DNA from 2 places in the Haliea sp. genome. Region 2 is predicted to be linked to the other one. Evidence: predicted binding sites of a transcription regulator. Region 2 holds the regulator's gene; the other holds the start of a gene.
The links. Region 2 encodes PhoB, which activates phosphate uptake and scavenging genes when phosphate is short. Its sites were predicted from a motif close to TGTCATAAANNTGTAACA; they were not measured.
Positions count from the first base shown of each region.

Region 1 (3,365 bases), on a different contig from region 2:
GTGCATGCCAGGCCGCCAGCGAATCTGCAGTCAGTTCTGCGGTCACGGTTGCGTACCCAAGCTCGCGCAGGGCCATCGCGTTGGCCAGTTGTTCAAGCTGCCCCCGCAGCGGGCGTGTAAGCACCGGCTTGCGCCACTGCAGGCACTCGCTGACCAGTTCGAAGCCGCTGTTGCAGATCACCCCTGAACAGCCTGCGAGAGCCTGCTTGAAGGTTGCGACGCGGGCGGGGTGCAGATGCACGTTGCCGGACACGGCTTCCGGGAGTGCCGGTCCGAACAGCTCGAAGCGCTGCTCAGGGCACTGCTGCAGGACGCCCACGACGTGGCGTGTGTCCTCAAACGGCAGATAGACAACAATATGTCCCTTGGCTCGGATATCCAGCGCGGGCAGGTCCAGAATCGGTGGCAGCACGTGCCTGCCGTAGGGGTGCCAATGCAGGCCGATCCCCCTGTCCACAGGGGCAAAGGCCTGCATGATACGCCGTGCCAGCCAGTGTCCCGCCGGTGTCGGGGTGTCGCCGCCGAAAGCGTACTGATGGCCGATGCCGATGGTGGGAATACCCGCCCTGCGGCCGGCGCGAGCTACAACCGGTTCGAAATCGGTAACGACAAGATCAAAGCCCCGCACGGGCAGCGTCCGCACATCGCGGCGAAACTGCCACAATCGGGCCTGACTCAGGGTTCTGCGATAGCGGATCCTGCCGGCCTCGGTGGCGAAGGTCAGGCCGCGGCAGTGCAGGAAGTCGCCAAAGGGCGCCATATCGAACAGCTGGTCCCGCTCGCGACCGGAAAACACCCAGACAATCTCTACGTCCAGACCCTCAAAGGCCCGGGCCATGGCGCGGGCACGGCTGATGTGGCCATTGCCGGTGGCCTGTACGCCGTAAAGAATGCGCATCAAGGCAGCAGCCCCGGCAGTTGCGCAGTCGCCAGCGCAATGCCCGCGCCCATGAGGGCCCCTGCGACGGTGTCACCTGGAAAATGTACCCCGAGCAGGATGCGGGACAGGGCCACCCCACAGGCCCACACGAAGACCACCACGAAGGGGCCGCCGTAGAACAGTGTGAGCAGCGTTGCCAGCAGAAACGCCGCCGAGGTGTGGCCTGACGGAAAGCTGAACTGGTCGGACGCGGTGATCAGGCTGCGGAAACCGGGTACCGCGACCTGCGGGCGTCGCCGGCGCAGGCTGTTTTTCAGGCTCCAGTAAAGAGCGCGCTCAGCGACAAGGGCGGTGGCCAGCGCCGTGGCGAACCCCACAGCCTGCGGCACGCCGAGTAGCCACAATAACAGGGGCACCAGTGCCTGCAGGTAGCCGTCGCCGGAGCGTGACACGGCGCGGGCAAGCGGGCGTACCATACGCCGCTCACCCTGGGAAAATATGCGGGCGAGCAGGTGAAGGTCCAGCCTGTGCATGGCGGTGAGCAGCTTCATGCATCCACAATGGCGTGTCGGTGTGGCAGCGGTGTGACAGCGGGGTGACGATTTGATGAAATCAGGCGTGCTGCACGGGGGATACGGCAGTGCGTGCAATAGCAATTTACAGCGGGTGGGCGCTCTCATACCATGCGAACTTCCGCCGCCACGCAACACGGGAAGTGCACAGTGAAACTGGGAATCCTGAAGACAGACGCCGTCAGGCCTGAGTGGGTGCCGGATTTCGGCGAGTACCCCGACATGTTCATCGCCCTGCTCAGCCGGCTCGACCCGACCCTTGAGTTTCGCGTGTACGATGTACAGGAGGGCATCTATCCGCAGGATATCGATGAGGTGGACGCCTATCTGATTACCGGCAGCAAAAGCAGCGTGTATGACAGCGACCCGTGGATAGCGCGCTTGAAGGAGTTTGTGCGGACCTTGCACGCGCGGAAGAAAAAACTGCTGGGTATCTGTTTCGGGCACCAACTGGTGGCCGAGGCCCTGGGCGGCAAGACCGAGAAGTCACCCAAGGGCTGGGGCGTGGGCATTCACCGGCACAGCTTCCAGCGTCTGCCTGCCTGGCACGATCAGGGGTCGGCGGCCTTTGCGATTCTGGTCAGTCACCAGGATCAGGTGGTGGCACCGGCAGCGGGCGCCGAGGTGCTCGCCGGCAGCGAATTCTGCGAAAACGCCGTGTGCCAGCTGGGTGATCACATCCTGACCTTCCAGGGTCATCCCGAGTTCGTGCCGGGTTACGCGCAGGCGGTCATGCAATTTCGCCGCGAACGTATCGGCGAGGAGGCCTACACGCAGGGCATGGCGTCGCTGGCAGAGGACTCCGAGGCCGAGCGTGTCGGACGCTGGATGCTGGCGTTTCTGCGCAGCTAGCCGCAGCGCCTGCGATTCACCAGCTGCCGGTGTTCGGCATGGACGCCCAGGGCTCGGCGGCGGGCAGGCTCTCGCCGGCTTGCAGCAATTCAATCGAAATGCCGTCCGGTGAGCGAATGAACGCCATGTGGCCGTCGCGCGGCGGCCGGTTGATGGTCACGCCGGCATCCAGCAGGCGCTGGCAGGTGGCATAGATGTCGTCAACGCGGTAGGCCAGGTGGCCGAAGTTGCGGCCTCCGCTGTAGTTCTCCGGGTCCCAGTTCCAGGTAATTTCCAGCAGCGGGCTGCTTTCCTCGCGCGCCCGCTGCACATCGCCCGGCGCCGCCAGGTAGACCAGCGTGAAACGCCCGCCCTCGCTGTCGTAGCGGTTCACCTCCACCAGGCCCAGCTTGTTGCAGTAGAAATCCAGCGAGGCGTTCAGATCGCTGGCGCGTACCATGGTGTGCAGGTAGTGCATCGGTTTTGCTCTCCGGTTGATCCAGCCTGCATGGTAGGAGCCTCACCGCATAGCCGCAACCCGGTTAGTCTGTCCCGAGTTGTCGCATGAGGTACAATCCGCCTTTTGACCGCCGCGGCCGGCGGTCTTCAGCGGAGTCTTCTATGTGGTTCAAAAATGTGCGGGCATATCGCCTGACAAGCCCCTTTTCCCTGTCTGCGGAGCAACTCGAAACGCAGCTGGCCCAGCGCGGGTTTCAGCACTGCGCCGCAACGCAGCCTGTGTCCCTGGGCTGGGTGCCGGCGCTGGGTGCGGAGACCGAGGCTCTGGTGCACCCGGTGGACGGCCGCTTTCTGCTGCGCCTGCGGCGCGAGGAACGGCTGCTGCCGTCGACGGTTGTGCGGGAGCAGCTGGCGGAGAAAGTGGCGGCGATTGAAGACGACCAGGGGCGCAAGGTGTATCGCAAGGAGCGCATGACCCTGCAGGATGAAATCGTGCTCGATTTCCTGCCGCGCGCCTTCACCCGCTCCTCGTATCTTTATGCCTATATCGACACGCGTGCCAACTGGGTGTTTGTCGATGCCACCAGCGCGGCGCGTGCCGAGGAATTCCTCAACCTGCTGCG
Region 1 covers NZ_JAWKZJ010000001.1:632,476-635,840, forward strand. The annotation lists gene R3E49_RS02870 (glycosyltransferase family protein) at 1-898, opposite strand, end outside; gene R3E49_RS02875 (phosphatase PAP2 family protein) at 898-1,431, opposite strand; gene R3E49_RS02880 (GMP synthase) at 1,603-2,304, shown strand; gene R3E49_RS02885 (VOC family protein) at 2,321-2,761, opposite strand; gene rdgC (recombination-associated protein RdgC) at 2,905-3,365, shown strand, end outside.
Region 1: R3E49_RS02875 (phosphatase PAP2 family protein) is a predicted target of PhoB. The motif match lies at 1,475-1,492, and genes of this name have one in related genera.

Region 2 (3,365 bases):
ACGTGCTGCCCTTGCCCGGCAGGCTCGCTATCCGCAGCTCTGCGCGGTGGCCTGCTGCCACATGCTTGACGATGGCAAGGCCGAGGCCGGTCCCCCCCGTGGCCGACGAGCGGCTGTCATCCACGCGGTAAAAACGCTCCGTCAGGCGGGGTATATGCACCGCATCAATACCGATACCCTGGTCCTGCACCGACAGCAACAGCTCACCCCCCTGCTGCCGCCACGAAACTGTCACCAAACTGTCATCTTTGCTGTATTTGAACGCATTCAGGATCAGATTGGACACCGCGCTGTGCAACTCCCGGTAGTCACCGGGTATCTTTACCCGGGTGTCTGACTGCAGGGTCAACGCGCGTTCGGGATACAGCGTGTGCAATTCGTCGACAAGCTCCTGGAGCAATGCCGCGATATCAACCTGCTCGCGGCGGGTCTGGGTGCGAACGCTTTCCAGACGCGACAGCCAGAGCAGGTCCTTCAGCAGATTCTCCATGCGGTCGGTCTGCTGGGACATCTGCTCCAACGGCCGTTGAAACCGCGGCTCCAGTTGCTCCGCATTCGCCAGAATCATCTCCAGATAGCCCTTGATCACCGTGAGCGGAGTGCGTAGTTCATGGGACACGTTGCCCACAAAGTCGCGCCGCATCTGCTCAAGATGAGCTTCCTTGGTGATATCACGCACGAACACCAGACGATCGCCGTTGCCAAACAGGGTGATGGCAAACTGCAGCGTCTGCTCCCGATCGCCCTGCATGCGCAGCTGGAGGGGGTCTTCAAAGGCGCCTGCGATGTAGTAGCGATGGAAGGCCGGCAAGCGCACCAGGTTGAGCAGCGCCTGGCCGCGGTCAGCAGGATAGCGCAGCCCCAGCAGCCGCTGCGCCGCGTCATTACTCCACTCGATGGCGCCACCGGCGCTGACCATGACAGCGCCGTCGTGCATGGAGGAAAGCGAGTCCTGCAGGTAATCGAGTCGCGAGCGCAGTTCCATCTCACGCATGCTGGCCTTGCGCTGCAGCTGGTAAAGGCGGTCATACAGTTCGCCCCAGAAGCCCAGGGCTTCCGGTGGCTCTAGGGACGGGTCCTGAAGCCAGCGCAGAAGGCGGCGCATCTGCCACGCCCAGCGCACCGTCAGCGCCAGCAGCGCCGCCGAGAGCAACAGCCAGGGCCAGCCGATGAGCCAACCGGCGGTGAGCGCTACCGCTACCAGTGCCAGCAGCCGGCGCAGTTCCGCCAGCCAAGCGGCCTGTGGACTCACCGCGCGGGAACTCCGCGGGCAGAGAACCGGTAGCCGGTACCGCGCACCGTCTGCACGAGGTCGCTGTAGTCAGCCTGTGGGGTCTGCAGCGCCTTACGCAGGCGCCGAATATGCACGTCCACCGTGCGCTCCTCCACGTACACGTTGGCCCCCCAGACCTGGTCCAGTAGCTGGCTGCGTGTATAGGCCCGCTCCGGGTGCGACATGAAAAATTGCAGCAGGTTGAATTCGGTGGGCCCCATTTCAACCGGCTCGTCGCAGAGGAAGATGCGCCGACTCTCGCCATCCAGGACCAGCTGGGCAACCTGGATACGGTCCTGTTCATCCCCGCCAGCGGAGCGTCGCAGCAGCGCCTTGATGCGGGCGATCAGCTCGCGCGGCGCAAACGGTTTCGTGATGTAATCGTCAGCGCCCACATCCAGCCCCTGGATCACGTTGTCCTCCGCGGTCTTCGCTGTGAGCATGATGACGGGCACGTCACGGGTGGTATCAGTGCGCTTGAGCCGGCGCAGCAGCTCGAGGCCACTGCCGCCGGGCAGCATCCAGTCCAACAGAACCATGTCCGGGCGTTCGTCAACGATCAGAGTAAAGGCATCCTGGATGTTCTCCGCCTCAAGGCAACGGAAGCCCGCAATCTCCAGCGCCATGCGCAACATATCGCGGATGGCAAACTCATCATCAACAATCAATACCTGACGTTCATTCATTGGTCACATTGTCCTCTTTTTCGCGCTGTATCCACGTATTAGATGAGGAAATTGTGACAATTAAATGACAAGCCACCCTGCGCTGCTGCATTTCTGCCACAGCGACAGGGTGTGACTGCATGGAAGAGGCCCTCCGGGCCTAACGCAGACTGGCGTTGATGTTGGCCAGCACCTTGTCGCCCGGGCACAGATCTTCCTCGACCAGGCTGTTCAGCGGGCGACGCGAGGTCTCCATAATGTCATGCAGGTCCCGGGAGTCCTTGTCCATGTAGATGAGTCCGGTCAGGATCTGCCCCTCGGCGCTGTGCCTCTGCAATGCCACCATGGCCGAAACCCTGTCGAAAGGGTCCAGGTCGGGCGCGAGTTTTTCCAGGTGGAGCACGGAGCCGTCGTGCAGGGTCACTTCCTGGCTGCGGCCCGCCGGGTAACTGGTGGTGATTTCCTCGCGCATGGGCACGAAGTCCACGGTCCCGGTGGCCTCGGCGTGCTCACGCACGAAATCATAGCTCTTGGTAGACCCCGGGTTGTTATTGAAGGTGACGCAGGGGGAGATGACGTCAATCAGCGCGAATCCGCGATGGGAAATGGCCGCCTTGATCAATGGCACCAGCTGGCCCTTGTCACCGGAAAAGCTGCGCGCCACGAAGGTCGCACCGAGCTGCAGGGCAAGGCCGGGAAGATCAATCGCAGAAAAGGGGTTCGGGTCACCCTTCTTGCTTGCCGACCCGGCGTCCGCCGTCGCCGAATCCTGCCCTTTGGTCAGGCCATAGCAGCCATTGTTCATGACGATATAGACCATATTGAGGTTGCGCCGCACCGCGTGGGCAAACTGCCCCATACCGATGGACGCTGTATCACCATCACCCGAGACGCCGAGGTATAACAGGTCTCGGTTGGCCATATTGGCGCCGCTGACGACCGAGGGCATGCGCCCGTGCACCGAGTTGAAACCGTGGGATTTGCCGAGGAAATAGGTCGGCGACTTCGAGGAACAGCCGATACCTGACAGCTTCGCGATCTTGTGTGGCTCCAGGGCCAACTCATGGCAGGCGCGCACAATGGCACCGGAAATGGAGTCGTGACCGCAGCCCGCACACAGCGTGGAGATCGAACCTTCGTAGTCGGTACGGGTGTAGCCCAGCGCGTTGACCGGGAGGTCGGGATGACGGAATTTGGGAAGCTGATAACTCATGACCTGTTCTCCGCGCCGGCGACCATACGTTCGCGACGCAAGGGGGTGACGTTGTAGCCGGGCATCTGCTGCAGAATCTGTTTGCGGATGTTCCGGGCACTGATCGGGGTACCATCAAAACAGAGTACCGACTTCAGTTTATCCGGGCCCAGTTCGAATTCAGCCATGAGCAGCGTACGCAGCTGGGCATCGCGGTTCTGCTCGATCACAAACA
Region 2 covers NZ_JAWKZJ010000004.1:97,483-100,847, reverse strand. The annotation lists gene phoR (phosphate regulon sensor histidine kinase PhoR) at 1-1,252, opposite strand, end outside; gene phoB (phosphate regulon transcriptional regulator PhoB) at 1,249-1,959, opposite strand; gene R3E49_RS08985 (2-oxoacid:ferredoxin oxidoreductase subunit beta) at 2,099-3,151, opposite strand; gene R3E49_RS08980 (2-oxoacid:acceptor oxidoreductase subunit alpha) at 3,148-3,365, opposite strand, start outside.